3 regions of the Peribacillus sp. GL_122 genome follow, and region 3 is predicted to be linked to each of the others. Evidence: riboswitches for the same ligand, from Rfam matches in the RefSeq annotation. Region 3 holds a riboswitch; each other region holds the start of a gene.
What was found. Region 3 has a riboswitch for S-adenosylmethionine ahead of AC3ISB_RS25910 (O-acetylhomoserine aminocarboxypropyltransferase/cysteine synthase family protein). Riboswitches for the same ligand answer to the same signal wherever they lie in the genome.
Positions count from the first base shown of each region.

Region 1: it holds a riboswitch for S-adenosylmethionine, as region 3 does, so the genes downstream of both, AC3ISB_RS06890 (Fur-regulated basic protein FbpA) here and AC3ISB_RS25910 (O-acetylhomoserine aminocarboxypropyltransferase/cysteine synthase family protein) in region 3, are expected to answer to the same signal.
Region 2: it holds a riboswitch for S-adenosylmethionine, as region 3 does, so the genes downstream of both, AC3ISB_RS25215 (5-methyltetrahydropteroyltriglutamate--homocysteine S-methyltransferase) here and AC3ISB_RS25910 (O-acetylhomoserine aminocarboxypropyltransferase/cysteine synthase family protein) in region 3, are expected to answer to the same signal.

Region 1 is NZ_CM174415.1:1,412,141-1,420,046, reverse strand. It holds gene AC3ISB_RS06920 (M15 family metallopeptidase) at 1-459, opposite strand, end outside; gene AC3ISB_RS06915 (DinB family protein) at 537-1,019, opposite strand; gene AC3ISB_RS06910 (ABC transporter ATP-binding protein) at 1,233-3,050, shown strand; gene AC3ISB_RS06905 (GDSL-type esterase/lipase family protein) at 3,101-3,802, opposite strand; gene AC3ISB_RS06900 (GNAT family N-acetyltransferase) at 4,021-4,527, shown strand; gene AC3ISB_RS06895 (aspartyl-phosphate phosphatase Spo0E family protein) at 4,596-4,790, opposite strand; gene AC3ISB_RS06890 (Fur-regulated basic protein FbpA) at 5,046-5,234, opposite strand; SAM riboswitch class I at 5,411-5,515, opposite strand; TPP riboswitch at 5,674-5,778, shown strand; gene tenA (thiaminase II) at 5,868-6,557, shown strand; gene thiW (energy coupling factor transporter S component ThiW) at 6,573-7,094, shown strand; gene thiD (bifunctional hydroxymethylpyrimidine kinase/phosphomethylpyrimidine kinase) at 7,063-7,869, shown strand; gene thiM (hydroxyethylthiazole kinase) at 7,866-7,906, shown strand, end outside.
Region 2 is NZ_CM174415.1:5,180,839-5,188,744, forward strand. It holds gene glpK (glycerol kinase GlpK) at 133-1,623, opposite strand; gene AC3ISB_RS25200 (MIP/aquaporin family protein) at 1,645-2,469, opposite strand; gene AC3ISB_RS25205 (glycerol-3-phosphate responsive antiterminator) at 2,697-3,239, opposite strand; gene AC3ISB_RS25210 (hypothetical protein) at 3,405-3,833, opposite strand; SAM riboswitch class I at 4,009-4,110, shown strand; gene AC3ISB_RS25215 (5-methyltetrahydropteroyltriglutamate--homocysteine S-methyltransferase) at 4,193-5,296, shown strand; gene AC3ISB_RS25220 (ArsR/SmtB family transcription factor) at 5,507-5,809, shown strand; gene AC3ISB_RS25225 (MFS transporter) at 5,966-7,141, shown strand; gene AC3ISB_RS25230 (hypothetical protein) at 7,243-7,767, opposite strand.
Region 3 is NZ_CM174415.1:5,310,318-5,318,223, reverse strand. It holds gene AC3ISB_RS25940 (acetyl-CoA C-acetyltransferase) at 1-515, shown strand, start outside; gene AC3ISB_RS25935 (acyl-CoA dehydrogenase FadE) at 585-2,372, shown strand; gene AC3ISB_RS25930 (arsenate reductase family protein) at 2,515-2,871, shown strand; gene gcvH (glycine cleavage system protein GcvH) at 2,967-3,350, shown strand; gene AC3ISB_RS25920 (toprim domain-containing protein) at 3,443-3,808, shown strand; gene AC3ISB_RS25915 (thioredoxin family protein) at 3,812-4,120, shown strand; SAM riboswitch class I at 4,266-4,372, shown strand; gene AC3ISB_RS25910 (O-acetylhomoserine aminocarboxypropyltransferase/cysteine synthase family protein) at 4,472-5,782, shown strand; SAM riboswitch class I at 5,899-6,011, shown strand; gene AC3ISB_RS25905 (methionine ABC transporter ATP-binding protein) at 6,165-7,199, shown strand; gene AC3ISB_RS25900 (methionine ABC transporter permease) at 7,192-7,860, shown strand; gene AC3ISB_RS25895 (MetQ/NlpA family ABC transporter substrate-binding protein) at 7,876-7,906, shown strand, end outside.

The DNA of each region.
Region 1 (7,906 bases), 1.9 Mb from region 3:
GAACCCTGCCCAATCCCCTCCCCAGTCAAAACCTAACCCTTTAGCGATGGTTACAACTTCCATCCAATCTGACTTTCCATTATTGTTGCCGTCATAACTCATATCCCAAATGGCCTCGCCTTGTTTGTTAAGTAGGGCAAAATCGATCGCCAAACCGAAATTATGCAGCGACTCGCCACCTCTTGCATTCGTTACGATGTTGCCCGAGCCTGATCTGCCCTTTTCATAAAGTTCATTTTGCTCGGCTAAAGACCGGAACCCCGCCGTAATGATAACTGGGATGCCTTTGTCATTAGCCACTTGAATGAGCTCGTCTTTTTTTTCGGCGACGATCGGATTCAGCTCGTCAGTCAGTTCGATTTCATCTAGATCAGGCGGAAGCACATACTTGATCAAGAGCCACAGCAACAATCCGAAAAAGCCCAATACCAAACATGTCCTTACCCAAGTGGCTTTCACTGAATAATCCTTCCTTTACGAATATCATCTGAAAGTGAAAAACTCAACCAAAGACGGATGAGTTTTTCTTCTATTATTTATAACTTTGCTTTCAATTCTTCAATTTGCAATAAATGCCGTTTTTCATGTAGTCCCACGAACGGGATCCATTGCTTCAAGCTTAAATCTTTAAACAAAGGGTGTGGAAAAGACTTTAGTTCGAGATCAATTTCCTTTGCATGGTCAACGACCTGTACAAAAGCTTTTCGGGATTCGGACAACTTTTCTTTAACCTCACTCAAAGATTGGTATGATTCTGACGGAATGACAAATGGGGGGGCCTGGACCTTCACTTCACGATTTAAAGTAAGCTCGATCGGTTTATCCACAGCAGGATTGCTATCGTCGCCTTTCAATTTATCGGAAATGCCCTTTGTTATGGCTCTCTCCATTAAATATAAATGATCCAAAACCTGGATGATGCTCCATCGTCCTGTTTCAGGATGGGCGTTCAGCTGTTCATCCGATAGGCCGTTGACCGCATTTAAAAGCTCTTCCCTGATTTTTTCATTTTCATTCATTTTTAGCATCTCCTCTTATCAGCCTCGCTAACCTCCTTTAATTATTCCATGTGCTATAGGAAAGTGTAAAATGATAATACTTTTTGACTGAAGTGAACCGATTAAAAGTTGTCTATTTTTTGAAAAGCTCTATGATAGTCATAAAGGCAAAACTCATCTAATTCAAATGACTTTCAACATTCATCAAGGATAGTCTAAATAGGAGTGATCGCTATGAGTGGAGGACATATTCCATTCAGCCACAAAGGCCGCAGTACCTTACATGCAATACCCTCAAAAGGAAGCATATGGTTGATGCTCAAGCAAATGTTCAATCGGGTTCCATCGAAGTGGAAGTTTTGCACTTTGGTTTTATGTATCATGCTTTTCATTTCATTGCTTGAGTTCTCCATCCCCCAGTTGACGCAGTTTACGATTGATACAATCATTCCCGAAAAAAGATATGACTCGTTAATCTGGATTGGCGCAGGAATTCTTTGTGCTGCCATTTTATTGGCTTTACTGAACTACTTTAACAGCTATATCGTTTCCAAGGTCGGTCAAAAGGCTATTATGGATATACGTAATAGCATGTATGACCATATTCAAACACTGGATATGAAATTCTTTGATAAAAACCGTACTGGTGACTTAATGTCGCGGTTGACCAATGATGTCAATTTACTGCAGCAGCTCATCTCTTCGAGCATGCTTCAAGTCTTGACTGACACGGTGACTTTCATTGCCGTGGCGGTATATATGCTTTTCATTAACTGGAAGCTGACCATTGTCCTTCTTTTTACATTCCCTTTCATGTTCTATATCACAAGGGCATTCGGGAAACGCATCAGGATGTCATTTAGGTCTGTGCAAAGTTCCGCAGGAGATGTCAGCAACCAGTTACAGGATTCCATTTCAGGAATGCGGCTCATTCAATCTTTTACAAATGAAGAATTCGAATCAAGGAGATTTGCGGAGCGTAATCAGGAAAATATGGCTGCAAACCTTAAGTCCGTTCGGCTACGTTCCATGTTCGGTCCGATTATTGATTTATTGAACAATATCGGTCTTGTAGCAGTCATTGTGTTCGGTGCTTGGCAAGTGATGGAAGGTGAATTCACAATAGGATTAATCGTGGCCTTTCTCGCCTATTTGAGGTTACTGCAGAGTCCAGTTCGCAATTTTAGCCGGGTCATCAGCATTGTCCAGCAATCAGCCGCCGCCTTTGAGCGGATAACTGAAATATTGGAAACCCAACCTGAAATAAGTGACAAGGGAAATGCCATTGAACTCCCTGCGATAAAAAAGCAAATTGAATTTCAATGTGTTGATTTTGCTTATGATGAGAGTGTACCTGTACTCAGCAATTTAAACCTGACCATGAAAGCTGGTCAAGTAACTGCTCTGGTCGGCTCCTCTGGCGCTGGAAAATCGACCATCACGAGCCTTTTGATCCGATTTTATGATCCGCAAGATGGCACGATTAAAATGGATGGTCATGATATCAAAGAAGTGTCACTGAAATCATTACGGGGACAAATGGGAATTGTTTCCCAGGATATCATTTTATTCAATGGTTCCATCCGTGATAACATCGTGTATGGCAAACTTGATGCTACAGATGCTGAAATCAACGAATCCGCCAAAGCGGCAAATGCGCATGACTTTATCAGTGCCTTTCCTGATGGTTATGATTCTCAGATTGGAGAGCGCGGAGTCAAGCTTTCAGGCGGACAAAAACAGCGCATTGCCATAGCTAGGGCACTTTTGAAAAATCTGCAAATCATCATTCTCGATGAAGCAACGGCGGCCTTGGATACAGAATCCGAACATTTGATCCAGCAGGCATTGTCACGTTTAATGAAAAACCGGACTTCAATAGTAATTGCACATCGTTTATCGACCATTCATGATGCCGATCAAATTATCGTTCTGGAAAAAGGGCAGGTTCATGAAAAAGGAACACATCAACAGTTATTGCAAAACAACGGCAGATACAAGCAGCTCCATGACTTGCAGTTCCCTCAACTAAAAGCGATATCAAATTCCTAGCTACTTTGCGGGCAAAAATGCACAGAAAGCCTTCCTGTGCATTTTTGCTTTCATTTGAAATCATAACTTTCCAAAACCCGATTCGCAATGAGCTGATACCCTTTTTCATTCGGATGTAACTTATCACTGAAATACTCTGTTTTCTTTTTATCTTCAAAAAGATCATTTGTAGGAATGAATAACATCCTTTTATCTTTATCCGCTATTCCCTTTATTGACAGGTTATAATCGCGAATGTGCTTTTCAAGTTTTTGATTGTCTTTAATTGGGTTATATAATCCTACTACCAGAATATCCGCTTTATCGTTTGCCTCTATCAATGTTGATGTAATCTTTTTCAGATGGCTGATATACTCCCGTTTACCCTCATTGATTTTTCGGTCACTTATTTTCTTCAAGTCCCCGCCGTTGCTATTGATCAAGTCATTCGTTCCAATATAAACGATGAAAGTATCGGCTTCATCAAGTTTCGTTTTAATGCGGTAATCATCAAGCTGTTTCATCACCCCATCCGTTTCCTGGCCTTTTATACCGTAATTCCAAAAACTCACTTTTTGTTCGGATTGCGGATTATTCAATTCATCCTCAAGGCCTTCTATATATCCTTCTCCGTCCTTATCCCCTTTTCCATAGGTTAATGAATCTCCAAAAGCCATCACCCTTTGCACATCTTCCGACTCCGAGGCCTGAAATTCATATGCAGCAAAACATATAACTAGTACTATAATCAATAAACCTGCCAATTTTTTCATTTGGTTCTCCTCTTGTCTCTTTACTAGAAGTATTTAATCTTTTACATACCCAAAAAATCTGCAGTCTTAACATAAAAAAAATTGTCAGATAAAGATTTAAGAGTGTATGATAATATAAAACTTTCAATGGATTGAGTGTCATTCACCGTCCCTTAAACAAAAAACGGGATTACCCTTCATTCTGGAGATTGAATAAATGATAGTTAGGAGTTTAAATCATGGAAGAGCACATAGAGTTTAGAGAGGCAGAACTATCTGATCTACCCAGAATTGTTGAAATATATAATTCGACAATTGCTTCAAGAATGGTCACGGCAGATACGGAACCTGTATCCGTCCAATCGAGGGTTAAATGGTTTGAGGAACATCATTCAGAAAGTAGACCGCTATTTATCATTACTATAGAAGGGAAAACTGCTGGATGGATGAGCTTCCAATCCTTCTATGGCCGACCGGCATATAATTCCACTGCCGAAATCAGCATTTATATTGATGATTATTTCCGGGGAAAAGGAATCGGACAAATTTCGATTCAAAAGGCCATTGAATTGAGTCCAAAATTAGGTGTTAAGACTCTATTGGGTTTCATATTCGCCCACAATACACCAAGCCTTAAGCTTTTTTCCAAATTCGGGTTTGAAGAATGGGCACATTTACCTCAAGTTGCCGAGCTGGATGGCATTGAGCGGGATTTGGTCATTCTTGGTAAACGTGTCGATATTTAATATTATTCTTTAGAGCTATTGCCTTGAGCAGTAGCTTTTTCATATTAATCGAGGTCGAATTGGCTAATTTAAAAATACCTATATGCTTTCTGGAGGGGAAAATGTTCAGAATCTCTTTTACTTGTTAACGCATTTAATAGCATATCCAATTCTTGACTGGCTTGAACAGTTAGCAGACTTGTTAAGCCGTAAATTGCTGCCAAGTTGATCATTTCTTTTCTCTTCTCTTCTACTTTTTCTATCGTTACCTTACGGCAAGGCATTATATAGCCACCTCCCATTTATTCAATATTTTTACACTTTCATCATAATGAAACTACTAGTAAAAATCAACTATTTTTCAGAAATTAAATGTGTTATTTTAAAGGATAAATGTGACAAAATGACTATTTCATTCTAAAATTATGTATATTTTGTGTCATTTTCTATCAAACGCAAAAAAAGCATCCACTAGTGTAGACTGCGAATGCTTACATCATATCCCTTATCCAAAAACCCAAAATATAGTCCATCGTTTACTATGTCATCCATTCAGAAGGTGACTCAGTATTTGGTCTATTTATAACAATCTTATATTCATCTTCAAGTACTTTTAATGGGGCATCATAAAGGTGCCTTTCATCAGAGGTTTTGTATACTCCATTGGCCAATAACTCTTCAATAAGCTTTGCCTTCCTCTGTTCAATCCTCTTAAATAATTCTGCCATGTAAATGGCTCCTTTCCTAGTCTTCCTAGAGCCTGCTTCTAGTTAGCTAAACTTTATCAACTTGTTTGATTTTCACCAAATTATATATACCTTTTCCATTATGTCACTAAACGTTATTTCCCAAAAATAAAAGCCCCTTCTAATTCAAGAAGAGGCTGACAGTGTCCGTACGGCTCTTCTTATCTTCCAAGCATATGCTTGTTGGATTTAGCACAGTTCCCAAAACGGGTCCGCTGCCGAGGTTTCGTTGGGCCAAGTCCCTCCACCTCTCTGGATAAGAAATCGATATATAAATGATGTAGACATGATTTTATCCTAATAACCATCAAAAGTCAATTACCTGGTTCTCCCTTTTTTCCTGGACATAAAATGGTCCCTCTTTCAAATGCGGGTTGCATTTTCTTGTCTTTCTGATATGATGTCAGTAATTACATACAATTCACACCACTAGGGGAGTCTTTTTTAAGACTGAGATGGAATTAGTTCCGGACCCTTTGAACCTGAACCGGCTCATACCGGCGGAGGGAAGTGGATGATATCGTCCATTTACAGACTATATCCATCTACCCCGTTCCGTATTCAGGAACGGGTTTTTTCATTAACAAGGAGATCCATTCTAAAGGAGGATGAACAATGGAGAATGTTAAATTAGAACCATTCAGTGATAGACTACATGCACGGTCAAAAGAAATTTGGAAAAGGAACCATTCACATCCCTTTGTCCAGGCAATTGGAAATGGTACGCTTCCTGAAAACAAATTTGCCTATTACCTGAAGCAGGACTATATCTATCTTATGGATTATTCCAAGCTCTTTGCTTTAGGTGTCATCAAAGCTCATAACATCGAAACCATGGCAAAGTTTGCGAGTATTTTAAATGAAACCCTTCAAGTGGAAATGGATATTCATCGGCATTATGCTTCCGAATTCGGGATCAGTTCCAAGGAATTGGAAGATACAGAGCCTACTCCAACCACTCTAGCCTATACAGGATACATGCTAAATGCAGCTCAGCATGGGACTTTGGCAGACTTGATCGCCTGTCTCCTGCCCTGCGCTTGGGATTATTATGAAATCGGTTTGCTATTAAAAGAACAAAATGGAGCAGCATTGGAAAACAATCGCTACGCAGATTGGATAAGGTCCTATTCATCTCCTGAATTCGGTGAAGCACACAAATGGCTGATCGCTTTGTTGGAAGAATTGACGGAAGGCATGCCAGAAACGGAACTTCTTAGATTAGAAAAGCACTTTTTGGTTACTTCCCGATATGAATATTTATTCTGGGATATGGTTCAAAATGAGCAGGATTGGCCGCTGTAGGTCGTTGACATGATGATGAATCCTATCAAGAAACTGACGTTGACTGCCATGATCACGGCTATAACGACGCTGACCAGTTCATTTATTTTCATACCTGCAGGATTTGCAAAGGTCTTTCCTATTCAGCATCTGGCAAATGTCATGACTGCCGTTCTATTGGGGCCAGCTTATGCTGTGACACAAGCTTTTTTAGTTTCCATCATTAGAAACATGTCTGGTACCGGTTCAATTTTTGCCTTTCCCGGGAGCATGATCGGTGCACTTTTGGCTGCCATCCTTTATCGAAAAACACAAAGCTTAAAATTCGCCTGTTTAGGGGAAGTGATCGGGACCGGTATTCTCGGTTCCCTAGCCTGTTATCCACTTGCCCTCCTCCTATTGGGAGAAAAAGCTGCTCTTTTTGGTTTTTTACCGGCTTTTATGCTCAGTTCATTCGCTGGTGCGATTTTAGCTTTCATATTACTTAAAATACTTCTAAAAAATAATTATATGAAGGGGTTTTTTTATGAAAACAGCATTAACCATCGCAGGCTCTGATTCAGGGGGCGGCGCTGGAATACAAGCGGATTTAAAAACATTTTCTGCACATGGTGTCTTTGGAATGTCTGCCATCACAGCCGTAACCGCACAAAATACAATGGAAGTCCGTTCAGTACAGCCAATTGAAACAGCAATCATATCAGATCAAATTGCAGCTATCTTTGAAGATATTCATGTCGATGCAGTAAAAATAGGCATGCTTGGATCAAAAGAAATCGTGGAAACTGTCGCTGCGTCCCTTAAAACCTTCTTGCCTGCCATCGTTATCCTTGACCCTGTCATGATTTCCAAAAGCGGCCATCATTTGCTCGACGAAAAGGCTGTCTCTGCCTTAAAAATGGATTTGCTTCCGCTTGCAACACTTTTAACCCCAAATGTACCGGAAGCGGAAGTACTTACTGGCTTGTCGATTCGAACGGAACAAGATTTCTACAAGGCATGCATTTCAATACAAGAAATGGGTCCCAAAGCCGTTTTACTTAAAGGAGGCCATGCAGCAGGAAATCCAAATGACCTTTTTTATGATGGGACTGACTTCCAATGGATCAAGGGAGAGCGCATTCATACGAAAAACACTCATGGCACGGGCTGTACTCTATCATCTGCCATTACATCAAACCTGGCAAATGGGCTGCCATTGCAACAGTCGATCGAACAGGCCAAGACCTATATTTCTGAAGCGATACGCAATAGCTTTTCAATCGGCAAAGGTCATGGACCTGTCCACCATTTTCATTCATTTTCAAAAAAAGAACGGAGTGAATTAATATGAAGGTTTCTGCAGCCGATTTATTCGTGAAGGTAAAAGA
Region 2 (7,906 bases), 130 kb from region 3:
AAAGAGACCATAAATGACATTATCGAATTAACGATAACGCATTCATGGTCTCTCCTGTTCTCCGGCCGAGTTATTAACTTGATTTCATTATAGCATACTCCAGCTCGTTTGAGAAAGAATACATCTTGTTTTTTATTTAAATGCCATAGCGGCATGTACAGCTTTTTTCCAGCCTTCATATAATTTTTCACTATTTTGCTCTTCCATGGAGTGTTTAAAGGTTTTGTCTACCGCCCATTGCCGGGAGATTTCTTCTTGATCCTTCCAATACCCGACAGCAAGGCCAGCTAAGTATGCAGCTCCTAATGCTGTAGTTTCGTTTATGGTCGGCCTCTCGACGGGCACCCGTAATAAGTCGCTTTGGAATTGCATCAGGAAGTCATTCTTGACTGCTCCGCCATCCACTCTTAATGTCTGGAGCTCGATTCCTGAATCCGCCTCCATTGCATCAAGGACATCCTTCGTTTGATATGCCAGTGATTCAAGTGTGGCACGAATGAAATGTTCTTTGGATGTGCCACGCGTCAAACCAAAAACGGCTCCCCGCACTTCGCTGTCCCAATATGGAGTTCCAAGTCCTACAAAAGCCGGTACCACATATACTCCATCGGTACTTTCCACCCGTTTTGCATAGGCTTCGCTGTCCTTTGCATCATGAAGCATCCGCAGGCCATCGCGCAGCCATTGGATTGCGGAGCCCGCTACGAATATACTGCCTTCCAGTGCATATTCGACCTTCCCATTCAGTCCCCAGGCAAGGGTCGTCAATAGCCCGTGTTCGGAACTGACAGCCTTGGCTCCTGTATTCATGAGCATGAAACAGCCTGTTCCATACGTGTTTTTAGCCATTCCTTCATTAAAGCAGGCTTGGCCGAATAATGCTGCCTGCTGATCACCGGCTGCCCCGGCGATCGGAATCGATTGGCCGAAGAAATGATATTCGATCGTACGTGCATACTCCTCAGAGGAAGGCCTCACTTCCGGCAGCATTGATTTTGGTACAGTCAATATATCGAGCAGTTCTTCATCCCATTTCAGTTCGTGGATATTGTACATCAATGTCCGGGATGCATTGGAATAGTCCGTTACATGGGCCTTGCCTCCTGATAGCTTCCAGATCAGCCAAGTATCGATGGTACCGAATAACAGCTTGCCTTCATCCGCCTTTTGCCGGGCCCCTTCCACATTATCGAGGATCCATTTCACTTTCGTTCCGGAAAAATAAGCATCTATCAACAATCCCGTTTTATCCCGGAATAGATCATTAAGTCCCTTTTCCTTCAAATCATCACAGATTTCACTTGTTTGCCTGGACTGCCATACAATCGCATTATAGACAGGGGTACCTGTTTCCTTATCCCAAACGACTGCCGTTTCACGCTGATTGGTGATCCCGATCCCGGCAATTTGCTCTGGCTTTACACCGGATTCAGATAGTACACCGGCAATCACCGCCAGGATCGATCCCCAAATCTCATTGGCGTTATGCTCGACCCAGCCTGGTTTAGGGAAATGCTGCGTGAATTCCTTTTGGGAGGAATGGACGATTTCCCCCTTTTCGTTAAATAAAATCGCCCGCGAACTCGTTGTTCCTTGATCTAATGATAAAATGTATTTTTCCATTGTGTATGCCCCTCCTTTTAATTAACTGGCAATATTTCTGCTTTCCAATTCATGTGACTGCTTTTTACCAAATGCATAGGCTAATATCAATAGTACCAGGCTTGCACCCAAAACAGACCAAAATCCTGCTGTTATTTCTCCCATAAAGAATGCTTTATAACAAACGGCACCAAGTGAACCCCCAATAATCGGTCCAACGACCGGAATCCATGAATAGCCCCAATTGGAATTGCCTTTACCCGGGATCGGCAGCAAAAAGTGAGCGATGCGCGGCCCCAGATCGCGTGCCGGGTTAATCGCGTATCCTGTCGTTCCCCCAAGAGACATCCCGATCACGACAATCAATAACCCGACTGCGAATGGATTTAGTCCCTCTGTAAAATTATTGGCACCTATAAATAATAAACCAAGAATAAGGATGAAAGTTCCAATCATCTCACTTAATAGATTTGAAAATGTATGCGGGATCGCAGGTGAAGTCGCGAACACACCAAGCTTCGCTCCTGGATCATCAGTAGCTTTCCAGTGTGGCAAATAATGCAGGAATACTAGAGTTGCTCCAAGGATTGCGCCAATCATTTGGGCAACGATGTAACCGGGCACATCACTCCAAGGAAATTCCCCAATAATCGCAAACCCTACTGTGACTGCCGGGTTTAAATGCGCCCCGCTTATGGACCCCACTGCAAAAACACCCATCGTAACAGCCAATCCCCATGCAATCGTGATAACGATCCAGCCGGCATCTTTTGCATAGGAACCCTTTAAGGATGAACCAGCCCCAATGCCTGCTCCGAATAAAACTAATATCATCGTACCTAACACTTCTCCCCAAAATGGAGTCATGAATAAAACCCCTCCCCTGATAAATTTTTAAACCATGCCAACAAATAAAAGGAGATCCACAGCAGAACTATCTTCATAAAATAAATTATGAATAGATCTGTTGTGAATCTCCTAGTCTCCGTCACATATATTAACTTGTATAATAAAATATACTAGGTAATGAAAACGCTGTCAATATTTTGTAAAAAATTAATCTATTTTTCTGTGATTTTTTTTAATTTCCCCTATTAAACGATATCCCATAATTCAGTTTTGGAAGTGGTGATTGACGACGCTCCAGCATCAAGGGCGTTCATGACTTCATCCGAAGTACGTATGAGGCCGCCTGCAAAAATCGGTGTCTGCAATCGTTCCTTCACTTCTTTTATCATCCATGGCATAGCGCCCGGCAATACTTCGATATAATCCGGCTTGGTTTTCTGCACCAGCTTATAACTTTTCTCAAGCGCATGTGAATCTATTAAAAAGATTCGCTGGATGGCAATGACTCCCTTTTGCTTCGCCTTCAATATAACGTTTGATTTAGTTGAAATCAGCCCATATGGATTATATTCCTGACAAATGAATTCTGTCGCGTACTCATCACTTCTTATGCCATGGATCAAATCGACATGATAAATCATTTTCTTATTATGCTGCTTTGCCATCATACTTACGTTTTTCAATTGTGATATATGCAAATCAAGAAACACACCTATTTCATAGGAACTTTCTAAAAATCTTTCGAAATCCTTCATGCTTGCTGAAGCAGGCAAAATCTTCTGATCCATCATTATCCTCCTCATTCCCAGAAAAACTCAAAACTTCAAGTCATTTAGTATATTTTAAAGAGCTTGATTTATCAAACACATTTTTTTCATGACCAATGTCACCATAACACTATCATACCTGTCACTCCCTTTATAGTTTTCGGCTAAGAATGTATGTAAACTCCATCATAAAGTAATTTTCATTTTCAATGCACCTTCGACGAGTTCATACGATTTAATTGTGCCAACGGGAATTTTTCTCACGATGCTCCAAGCATTAACATTCATTTTGATCGTTCTTTTTTCAAATTCAAAAAATGGAGGTCTGTTAAATATCCTTTGGTTGATGAAATTCCTGTCAATTGGTTCCATTTCCACTAATTCAAATACAATCGTTCTTTTTTCCACATGAACCGGTTTTAATGTAATCCGAAAAGCTACGTTTTTCTTAAACATCATTTTTTTCACTTCCATCGTTCCGGAAAGCACTATATGCTTTGGCGTAATCTCGACTTTAATATCCTGACCATATGATTTCATTCTTAAGATATTCTCTATCATGGCTTCAGTTACCGTTATCGGTATGCCATTTTTGAATGGACTGAATGTACTCATCCTTGCATTCCCCTCCTGCCGCTCATACAGAACGTCGGTTATAGCATATGCCAGGTTCCTTGATGTAGTTAACTTTTCAACCCATATTAATAATCGGTATATTCGAAATCTTCCACCTTCAATACTTGACCTTTATAAAAACTATCTGTATAGTCATAATTAATTTAATAGACAACTCTTATCCAGAGAGGTGGAGGGACTGGCCCTTTGATGCCTCAGCAACAGACTGATCATGTACTGTGCTAATTCCAGAAGTGTAAAAACTTGAAGATAAGAAGAGTATATAGCTTTGCTGCCAACACCTCTTCTTATTTTTAAGAAGAGGTTTTTTATTTTTAAAAGGAAAGAAGGAATGCAACATGTCAATCACATTAACGAAAGCACCATTCAGGGCCGATCACGTCGGAAGTTTATTAAGACCAGAACGTTTACATATTGCCAGAAAGCAATTTAAGGAAGGTACCATTTCAGCAGAGCGGCTTCGTGAAGTTGAAACCGAAGAAATCAATCGGATTGTCGAAAAACAAATTGAAGTTGGATTAGAGGCCGTGACGGATGGTGAGTTCAGACGAACATGGTGGCACTTTGACTTCCTCGAACATTTAAATGGCATCGAGGGATATGTGACTGAAAAAGGTCTCACATTCGATGGTGTGGAAACAGAGAGATATAACGTTCGCAATACCGGGAAGGTTTCATTCAATCCTGAACATCCCTTCATTCGCGATTTCATTGAATTGAACAAAATCGTGAACGGACGCGCCGTTGCCAAGCAAACCATTCCCAGCCCAAATCAATTATTTGCTGTAGGCATTCATAATGAAGACATCTATCCTGATATTGAAGACTATGCTAATGATATCATCAAAGCGTATCAGCATGCTTTGAAGGCTTTTTATGAAGCAGGTGTACGTTATCTTCAATTGGATGATGTATATATTGCCAGACTTTCAGCTCCAGATTTCCAGTTCAAAGATGGAAAATATACGAGGGAACAGTTAATCGATCTTGCACTTCGCGTAATTAATGGCGCATTGGAAGGCAAACCAGAAGACCTTGTCGTCACTACACACCTATGTCGTGGGAACTACCAGTCGACTTGGGCGTTTGAAGGAAGCTATGCCCGTATCGCCCCAACTTTATTGGCAAAAGAAACAGTGGATGGATTTTTCTTGGAATATGATGATCAACGCTCAGGAGATTTCAAACCATTGGAATACATTCCAAATGGCGGAGCACGGGTCGTACTGGGTGTCGTCACTTCAAAAAATGGAGAAATCGAAGACAAGGAAGCTGTTAAGGCACGCATTGAAGAAGCCTCGCACTTCGTTCCTCTCGAACAATTATGCTTAAGTCCGCAATGCGGCTTCGCCTCCACCCATCACGGCAACAAGCTGACCGAAGAACAGCAATGGGAAAAGCTGAAATTCGTCGTTGATGTAGCAAAAGAAGTATGGAAATGATTTTTTAGCGGAGACTTTAATTCTGATTTACAGGATTTGAACAACCTAATCGGCCGCACTTATAAGGGAGCCGATTAGGTTCTTGCAATAATACATTTCCATTCCTTTAATGACTCTTTAGATAACGGTATCAAGTTTTGCTATTTATGAAACTAACGATGAATGATAAAACTATTTGACATATCGATAATTCTCGATATAATGAAATGTATGAAAACAATCGAGATATTTAAAGCATTATCCAATGAATCCAGGTTGCAAATCTTACAATGGCTCAAGGCGCCTGAACTCCACTTCACCCCTCATGAGGGAATAGACATGAAGGAAACCGGCGTTTGCGTAAGTCAGATTACGGAAAAATTAAACATGACCCAGTCCACGGCCTCTCAATACCTCTCGATGCTTCTTAGAGCAGGATTGATTAAAACGGAGCGGATAGGAAAGTTTACGTATTACAAACGAGATGAAGAGGCAATCTCAAAAATTACTGATTTCTTGAAAGAAGAAGTATGAAAATGAACCTGATCCGTACCTTAGAGGGTTGGGTTCATTTTTCTCTCTAACATTTCGATATTTCGCGATATGTTTATTTTTTTATTCATACATATCAACATATTGCGATATGTCTTTATATAAAATTAATAATCATTAATGAGGAGTGAATCTATTTTGCTTAATACATGGAAAATTTACATGTTAGCGATTATCAGTTTTTTAGTAGGAACATCCGAATTCATAATATCCGGAATTTTGGATAAGATTGCGGATTCTCTTGGAGTGACCCTTGCTGCCGCAGGACAGCTCATTACAATTTTCTCCCTTGTCTACGCAATCGGTACACCCATTCTCATGGCTTTAACAGCAAGTTTAGACAGACGAAGATTAATGTTGTATTCCCTTGGACTATTCGTAGTGGCCAATCTGCTTGCCTTTCTATTACCAGGCTTTGGACCGTTTCTATTTGCACGCATAATCATGGCACTTGGTGCAGGATTGGTTGTAGTCACCGCTCTGAATATTGCCGCTAAGCTTGCTCCGCCAGATAAACAAGCAAGTTCTATTGCGACAGTTGTCATGGGGTTTACAGCTTCCCTTATCATTGGCGTACCTCTCGGAAGAATCATGACAGATGCATTCGGGTGGAAATCCGTCTTTGGCGGAATCGCCCTATTCGGCCTGATTGCCATGATCGTTTTATTCTTTACCATTCCTCCTACCAAAGGGGATAAACCAGTACCACTTCTCCAGCAGCTGGCCCTTCTTAAAAAAAGGAAAGTTGCCCTTGGATTATCGATAACCTTCTTCTGGCTTGGCGGATATTCGATAGCTTATACCTATCTATCCCCTTACCTGCTATCCGTATCAGGGATAAGTGACTCTCTACTTAGCACGGCCTTGCTTATATTCGGTATCGCAAGCTTGATTGGATCAAAGTTTGGCGGTTATAGTACGGATCGATGGGGTGTATCATTTACACTAATTGGCGGTATGGCTCTGCATATTATGATGATCATCATGTTATCCATCGTTACGAATTCATTGATGGGCGTTTTGATAATCCTTACCTTATGGTCGTTCGCAGCATGGTCATCAGGGCCGACACAGCAATATCATTTAGCGACCCTTGAACCTGAATCATCAGGAGTCATGCTCGGTCTGAATCAGTCGATGATGCAATTGGCCATGGCGGCAGGTGCTGGAATTGGCGGTGTTGCTGTAGAACAAGTATCCCTTGCTTCCATAACCTGGATCGCTGCAACAGGGGTTGCCATTGCCATGGTCATTGTTCTGGTCCTTTCAAGTTCATCGTCAAGCAGTAAAATAGCACAATCCATAAAACCCTAGACCGTTATATAAACATTCATCATAAGGCTAGATTTTAGCCTTATGATGAATCCTAAAGCTGAAAGCAAAAAAAAAAGAACGGTCACCAGCACGTCCCCTTTTTACTTGCAGTTATCATCATCATCCATTTTCTTCACAAATATATCATCCGTCACCCTATCTTCCAGCTTGTTCCTCAAGGCCAATTCCGCAGCCTTCCCATCACTAGGCGACCCGTCCGAGAAATACATCGGAAACAAGGAGAAAAACATAACATAGAAAGAAAAATAGATGAATTGATACCAGATCACCGAGCTGTCCAGGATATTCTGATACACTAAACTATAGATGGTCAGCATGCTGACTAAATTAAAGATAGCCCCCCCTAAATATATCAGCGTATTCGTCAATCGATTATCATGTTTCAATCCCTTGAACTCGCAAGTCCCATTCCAAAAATAATATTTCCTCACCTCTATGTTCCGAAAGGCGAAAAGTTTATTACCACAACCGATCAAGATCTTCTTTTCTGATCCCCCAAAGATCGTAACAAAGAAAATATGCCCGCTCAAATGTATCAGCGTAACGATCGGCATGATCAAAAAAAAGGAAAATAGAAATTTAATGATATCAGAGAGACCAAACATGTTTAAGCAACCCTCCTTACCAGGATGCTACTCTGATACCCTGCCCACATTAGTTATAACTGGTAAATTTTTCACAGTAGTCATATGTTGCTTTCCACAAGTGCTATTGTTCTCCTTCTGCTTAATTTGGGTTGTTTCC
Region 3 (7,906 bases):
CGACCGCTGAAGTGCTAAAAAAACTAAGACCTGCATTCTCTGTTACAGGATCCGTAACAGCTGGGAATTCATCACAAACGAGTGATGGTGCAGCCGCGGTCATGGTCATGGATAGGGAAAAGGCCTCTTCATTTGGGATGAAACCGATGGGTAAGTTCCGTTCCTTTGCTGTAGCAGGAGTACCGCCTGAAATTATGGGCATCGGTCCAATTGCAGCCATTCCTAAAGCTTTGAAGCTAGCGGGTCTTGAGTTATCGGATATTGGTTTATTTGAATTGAATGAAGCCTTTGCTTCCCAATCCATTCAAATTATCCGTGAGCTCGGATTGAATGAAGAGATTGTCAATGTAAATGGCGGAGCCATCGCCTTAGGCCATCCACTGGGATGTTCGGGAGCAAAATTGACATTAAGCCTGCTTCATGAAATGAAGCGCAGAAACCAACAGTTCGGAGTCGTGACAATGTGCATCGGCGGCGGAATGGGTGCTGCTGGAGTATTTGAATTATTGGCGTAATCCCACGCCTCCCGGAAGCTGTCATGCTTCCGGCGGGTTTACCATCTTAAATACTTAGGAGGAAATGACATGTCAAATCAAACTACAGGTAGCCTCATTAAAGGCGGAGCCTTTTTAGTGGAAGATATTACGTATGATCAAGTGTTTACACCGGAAGATTATTCTGATGAGCATAAAATGATTGCCAAAACTGCCGAGGATTTCGTAGTGAATGAAATTCTGCCGCAGGTTGAACATTTAGAAAACCATGAATTTGACCGTTCCGTTAAATTACTGAAGCATGCAGGAGAAATCGGTTTACTTGGTGCTGATGTTCCCGAGGAATACAGCGGATTGGGTCTTGATAAAATCAGTTCGGCATTGATTACGGAAAAAATGGCGCTTGCAGGCGGGTTCGGAATTACACATGGTGCACATGTAGGTATCGGGTCATTGCCGATCGTATTATTCGGGAATGAAGAACAAAAGAAAAAATACCTCCCTTTACTGGCAACGGGTGAGAAGATTGCTGCGTATGCCTTAACGGAACCAAGCTCAGGTTCAGATGCCTTGGGAGCAAAAACGACGGCGAAATTGAATCCAGAAGGAACACACTATATTTTAAATGGTGAAAAACAATGGATTACAAATGCAGGTTTTGCAGATGTCTTCTGTGTATACGCCAAAATCGACGGCGAACAATTCTCCGCTTTCATTGTTGAGCGTGATTATAAAGGCGTATCAACTGGTGCTGAAGAGAAGAAAATGGGGATCAAAAGCTCATCCACACGTACATTAATACTTGAAGACGTACATGTACCAGTCGAAAACCTTTTGGGTGTAGCCGGAAAAGGGCATGTCATCGCTTTCAATATCCTGAATATCGGCCGCTATAAATTAGGCGTCGGTGCGGTCGGCGGATCTAAACGTGCCCTTGAGATTACAGCTGCTTATACGAATCAACGTCAACAGTTCAAAACGAAAATTTCCGATTTTAACTTGACGAAAGAAAAACTTGCAACAATGGCAGCTAAAATTTATGCAGCAGAAAGCTCTGTATATCGCACCGTTGGCCTTTATGATCAAAGACAAAGCAAATTGACGGATGAGCAAGTGAAAGATGGAAAATCAATGGCGGCTGCAGTTGCTGAATATGCCATTGAGTGTTCATTGAATAAATTCTTCGCTTCCGAAGTATTGGATTATGTTACGGACGAAGGCGTACAGCTTCATGGCGGCTATGGTTTCATGCAGGAGTATGAAATTGAAAAAGCATATCGCGATTCACGTATTAACCGGATCTTTGAAGGTACAAATGAAATCAACCGATTGCTTGTCCCGGGAACTTTCCTGAAGAAAGCACTTAAAGGGGAATTGCCGCTTCTTCAAAAAGCTCAAGGCCTGCAAGAGGAATTAATGATGATGATGCCGGAAGAACCTGGCGATGAGCCACTGGCACAAGAAAAAATGCTTGTTAGGAACGCTAAGAAAATCGGTATTTTGGCAGCGGGCCTAGCGGCACAGAAATACGGCAAAACTCTTGATCAAGAACAAGAAATCCTCTCTAACATTGCTGATATCGCATCCCTTGCCTATGCAGCTGAATCCGTGGTATTGCGTACGGAGAAAGCCATTGCATCTACAGGCCTGGAGAAGAACAAACAAAAAGTGCTTTACACTGAAATCTTCGTTCAGGAAGCTTTCAATGAAATAGAACAGCATGCAAAAGAAACGTTAATTGCGGTGGAAACAGGCGATACTCTTCGCATCATGCTTTCGTCGCTCCGCAAGCTGACAAGACACAATCCGATCAATGTCATTGCGAAAAAACGTGAAGCTTCCGTCAAGGTAATCGAAGCGGAAAAATATGCTCTGTAAGCAATGAATCAGAATCTGTAAAGGGAATGCCCGTTAAGGCATTCCCTTTTATTTACTTTGATGAAATCGCATTGGAAATTCAAAAGATATTTCGTTGTATTGCTTGCTGAAAACGGGTATTCTATTGATAGGTGGTGAAATGATGGGCTTAACATTATATTGGTACCCAAAATGCGGCACATGCCGTAACGCGAAGAAGTGGCTGGATAATCATGAACTGCAATATGAAGCGATCCATATAGCGGAAAATCCGCCTTCGCGAACAGAAATTGAACAACTATATAAAATCAGCAATTTGGAATTGAAGAAGTTTTTCAATACTAGCGGTCAAAAATATCGGGAGCTGGGCTTAAAGGATAAGCTGAAAGAAGCTTCTGAAGCAGAAATGCTTGATATATTGTCCACGGATGGCATGCTTCTGAAAAGGCCGATTGTTACAGATGGCACCAAAGTGACGGTAGGTTTCAAAGAAGAGCAATTCGAACAGGTTTGGAACTGAAATTTCACAAAATATTTGGTTAATTCCTTACTTAAACAAACAATCTACCTTATAATGTAATAGATAAAATAAGATGTACATATGGAGGGTTAATAATGACAACAACACCAAAAGAACTTCGTTACACTAAAGAACATGAATGGGTCAAAACGGAAGATGGAACAGTGCGCATTGGGATTACAGCTTTCGCACAGTCCGAGCTTGGGGACATCGTATTCGTTGAGCTTCCGGAAATCGGCGATGAATTGAAAGCGAACGAACCATTTGGAAGTGTTGAATCCGTTAAGACCGTTTCTGAGCTTTATGCACCTATCAGTGGCAAGGTTGTTGAAGTAAACGAAGATTTAAGTGACAACCCTGAATATGTAAATGAGTCTCCTTATGAAAAGGCATGGATGGTCGTGCTTGAACCATCTAATAGCAGTGATATTGAAAACTTGATGAGCGCTGAAGAGTATGAGAGTTTAATCAACGGTTAAATAGAAGGAGAGGGGGGACTGAAAAGGCCTGCTCTCTTTTTCATTTTGTACAGTGGCAGTTGCGCACATAATTCGTGAGATGGAGTGATGACATGGAGTGGGGCGAATTCGATAAAGTGATCATTGTAGAAGGCAGTTCCGATAGAAGAAAAGTTGCCTCCGTTTTAAATGAAGATGTGGAAATAAGATGTACGAATGGGACCATATCATTAACTAAGCTGGATGAATTAGTGGATGAATTGATGGATCGTGATGTTTATCTCCTTTTTGACGCAGATGAATCAGGAGAAAAGCTGCGGAAGCAGTTCCGAAGGGAAATGCCGGAAGCGAACCACCTGTATATTAATAAAATGTACAAAGAAGTGGAAAGCTCACCCGAACATCATATCGCAACTGTGCTACTATCTGCCAATATGAATGTGAAAATGAAATTTTTAAGTCAAAGGGTGAACGACTAATTGATGCAGGAATGGAAAGAAGAAGAGTGTAAGCTTGCTGTTGAAAATGGGGAAACCTTTTGCTTATATTTATATACGCCTTTATGCGGCACTTGTCAGGTTGCATCCAAGATGTTGACGATATCCTTGGAGCTGTTTCCAGAATTGAAGGCAGGTAAAATGAATATGAACTATGTCCATGCAATTGCCGAATCATATGAAATCGAAAGTGTGCCTTGTTTATTGCTTTTCAAAAAAGGAAAGCTGCACAAAAAAATATATGCCTTTCAATCCGTTCCTTATTTGTACGGATTGCTTAAGGAAATCAGCTAAGAAACCAATCAGAACCGTGGTTGGTTTCTTTGTTGCGGACATTTGAACGCGAGATCGGAATTAAACAAAGAATATTCTAACAATTTATTGACTGATTTATTCTAAAATGCTATATTTTGAATTAAGTAATGGCAGAATTTAATAGTTCTTATCAAGAGTGGCGGAGGGACTGGCCCGACGAAGCCCGGCAACCGGTATAAATTTTATATACGGTGCTAATTCCAGCAGAGTGTTGGCTCTGGTAGATGAGGTGTGTTCTTGAGACCTCTTCTTGTTGAAGTGGTTTTTTTGTTTATAAAAGGCCAGATATCATATAATTCCAACTAAATCCATAGAAAAAGGTGAAATCATATGTCAGGGAAAAAGTTGCGTTTCGAAACATTGAGTGTTCATGGCGGTCTGCAAGCTGATGAAACAGGTGCACGTGCAGTTCCTATTTACCAAAGCAATGCATATTTGTTCAAAGACACCGACCATGCAGCGAATTTATTTGGCCTAAAGGAGAATGGCTATATATATACACGGCTTCATAATCCCACGGTCAGCGTTTTTGAGGAAAGAATGGCCTTATTGGAAGGCGGTATCGGCGGGTTGGCAACAGCAAGCGGAATGGCTGCCATCTCACTTTCAATCCTGAACATTGCCGCTGCAGGTGACGAGATTGTTTCAGCCTCTACATTATATGGCGGTACGTATAACCTTTTTGAAAATACTCTTCCCAAGTATGGGATCAAAGTGAAGTTCGTTTCTCCCGATGACCCTGAAAATTTCAAAAGGGCGATTACGCCAAGAACTAAAGCCATTTTTGCCGAAACGATCGGTAATCCAAGTTTGAGGGTGCTTGACATTGAAGCGGTAGCGAAAATCGCCCATGAAGCCGGCATACCTTTAATCATTGATAATACCTTTGCAACACCGTATCTTTGCAGACCAATTGATTTTGGCGCGGACATCGTCATCCATTCCGCTACAAAATGGCTTCTGGGAAATGGAACGACACTAGGCGGTGTCATCGTGGATGGAGGGAAGTTCGATTGGAACTCGCCAAACTACCCTGGCTTCACGGAGCCTGACCCAAGCTACGACGGTCTTGTATACGCCGAGGCAGTAGGACCTGCCGCATTCATAACGAAAGCCCGAGTTCAGTTACTTCGAGACTTAGGCCCTGCGCTAAGTGCCCAAAGTGCATTCCAGTTTACGCTTGGACTTGAAACGCTGCATGTAAGGATGAAAGAGCATCTATCAAACACCAAGTCTGTCATTAAATATTTAAAAAACCATCCTGCCGTGACTTGGGTTTCGCATCCTGGTGATGAGGATCATCCCGATAAAGCCCTTGCGGATAAATATTTACCTAAGGGAGCCGGGTCTGTCGTGACTTTTGGAATACAAGGTAATCGCGAAGCTGGGGCAAAACTTATCAATTCGGTGGAATTATGGTCCCATGTGGCGAATGTAGGGGATGCGAAGAGCTTGATCATCCACCCAGCCAGTACGACCCATCAACAATTGAATGAGGCGGGTCTTGCGAAAGCGGGTGTGCGCGCCGATCAAGTCCGTTTATCCATCGGGATTGAAAATGTAGACGACTTAATAGAAGATTTGGAGCAGGCAATTGAAAAAGCGACGAATATCGTTTCCTTGACTTCCAAAACGCTTTAACCAAAGTTCCTGTCATTCTTGAACTAGAAATAATATACATTGCGCTCCTTTTTTATCTATGATAAAATTTCTCCATACTAAAGAACTTAATGATGTACAAATATTCTATATATTAGCTCTTATCAAGAGAGGTGGAGGGATGTGCCCGATGAAACCCGGCAACCGACAAGGAGATTTCCTTGGAAAGGTGCCAATTCACACAAAGTTTAATTACTTTGGAAGATGAGAGAAAGGCCTGTTTCTTCACCTGCCTTTCTGCTCATGCAGAAAGGTTTTTTCTGTTTTAATGAGGAAAACATGTGCATGATATGAGAAACAGACTAATAATGTAGAGAAATCAACTAAGTTCATAGGTTTTATTGGATAAAAGAGGTGAGGATTAATGATTACATTGACGAAAGTCAGTAAGCTGTTCCGAACAGGAAAAGGAAACAGTGAGACGATCAAGGCTGTAAATAATGTGAATGTTGAAATAAATAAAGGTGAGATTTTCGGTATCATCGGATACAGTGGAGCGGGGAAAAGTACTTTGATCAGAATGCTCAATGGATTGGAAACTCCTACAGAGGGATCCGTTGTGGTGGCTGAGAAGGAAATTTCAAAAATTAAAGGGGCTCAGCTACGTAAGGCCCGTCAAGAAATCAGCATGATTTTCCAACATTTCAATCTATTATGGTCAAGGACCGTTCAGGAAAATATTTCTTTCCCATTGGAAATTGCAGGAGTTTCTAAAACTGAACGGACCAAGCGTGTGAACGAATTGATCAAGTTAGTCGGACTGGAAGGCAGGGAAAAGGCCTATCCTTCACAATTAAGCGGAGGGCAAAAGCAAAGGGTGGGAATAGCCAGGGCTCTGGCAAATAACCCTAAAGTGCTGCTGTGTGATGAAGCGACATCTGCCTTGGATCCGCAGACTACCGACTCCATACTCGAATTGCTTGTTGACATCAATCAGCGCCTAGGATTGACGATCGTCTTGATAACACATGAAATGCATGTAATACGTAAAATCTGTCATCGCGTCGCCGTAATGGAAAACGGGCAAGTTGTTGAACAGGGTCCTGTCCTGGATGTTTTCAAGAATCCTAAAGAACAAATGACGAAGCGTTTCGTGCAGCAGGTAACGGAACCAGAAGAAACGAAAGAAACGATGGACCATTTGCTCGAACGTTATCCTGCAGGCAAAGTGATTCAATTGACCTTTGTAGGTGATCATGCAGAAAGCCCGTTGATCACCAAGCTTGTACGAAACTTCGAGTTGGATGTCAATATCGTTCAAGGTAAGATATCCCAAACAAGAAGCGGTTCATATGGAACATTGTTTATCCATCTTGATGGCACAGAGGATGAAATGCTCCGCGCAATCGAATTCATTAAAGCACAGCAGGTAGGCGTGGAGGTGATTACTCATGCTTGAAGAATTATTGCCGAATATTGATTGGGAAGACATTATTGAAGCAACGAAAGAAACGCTCTACATGACAAGCGTCTCTGTAGTGGCAACCTTTTTTATAGGCATAATATTAGGATTGATCCTGTTCCTGACAGGGAAGGGTAATATGTGGGAAAACCGGGTAATCAACGGGGTCATGAGTGCTATCGTTAATATATTCCGTTCCATTCCATTTCTTATTTTGATCGTGCTGCTCATTCCTTTCACTAAGGCACTTGTCGGTTCAATGATCGGAGAGAACGCTGCATTGCCGGCACTTATTATCGGTGCGGCCCCATTTTATGCGCGTATGGTTGAAATCGGCCTGCGTGAAATCGATAAAGGTGTAATTGAAGCCGCTAAATCTATGGGGGCAAAAACGAGCACGATCATTTGGAAGGTCCTTCTTCCAGAGTCGATGCCTGCCCTTATTTCAGGAATTACGGTAACATCGATTGCATTGGTTGGATATACCGCAATGGCCGGGGTCATCGGCGCAGGCGGACTTGGTAATCTAGCCTATTTGGACGGCTATCAAAGAAATCAAAATGACGTTACGCTTGTAGCGACGATCGTTATTCTAATTATCGTCTTCATAATTCAAATTATTGGAGATGTGATTACATCTAAATTGGACAAAAGATAAAAGGAGATGAATAGGATGAAAAAGTTTTTAGGATTTGCATTAATTT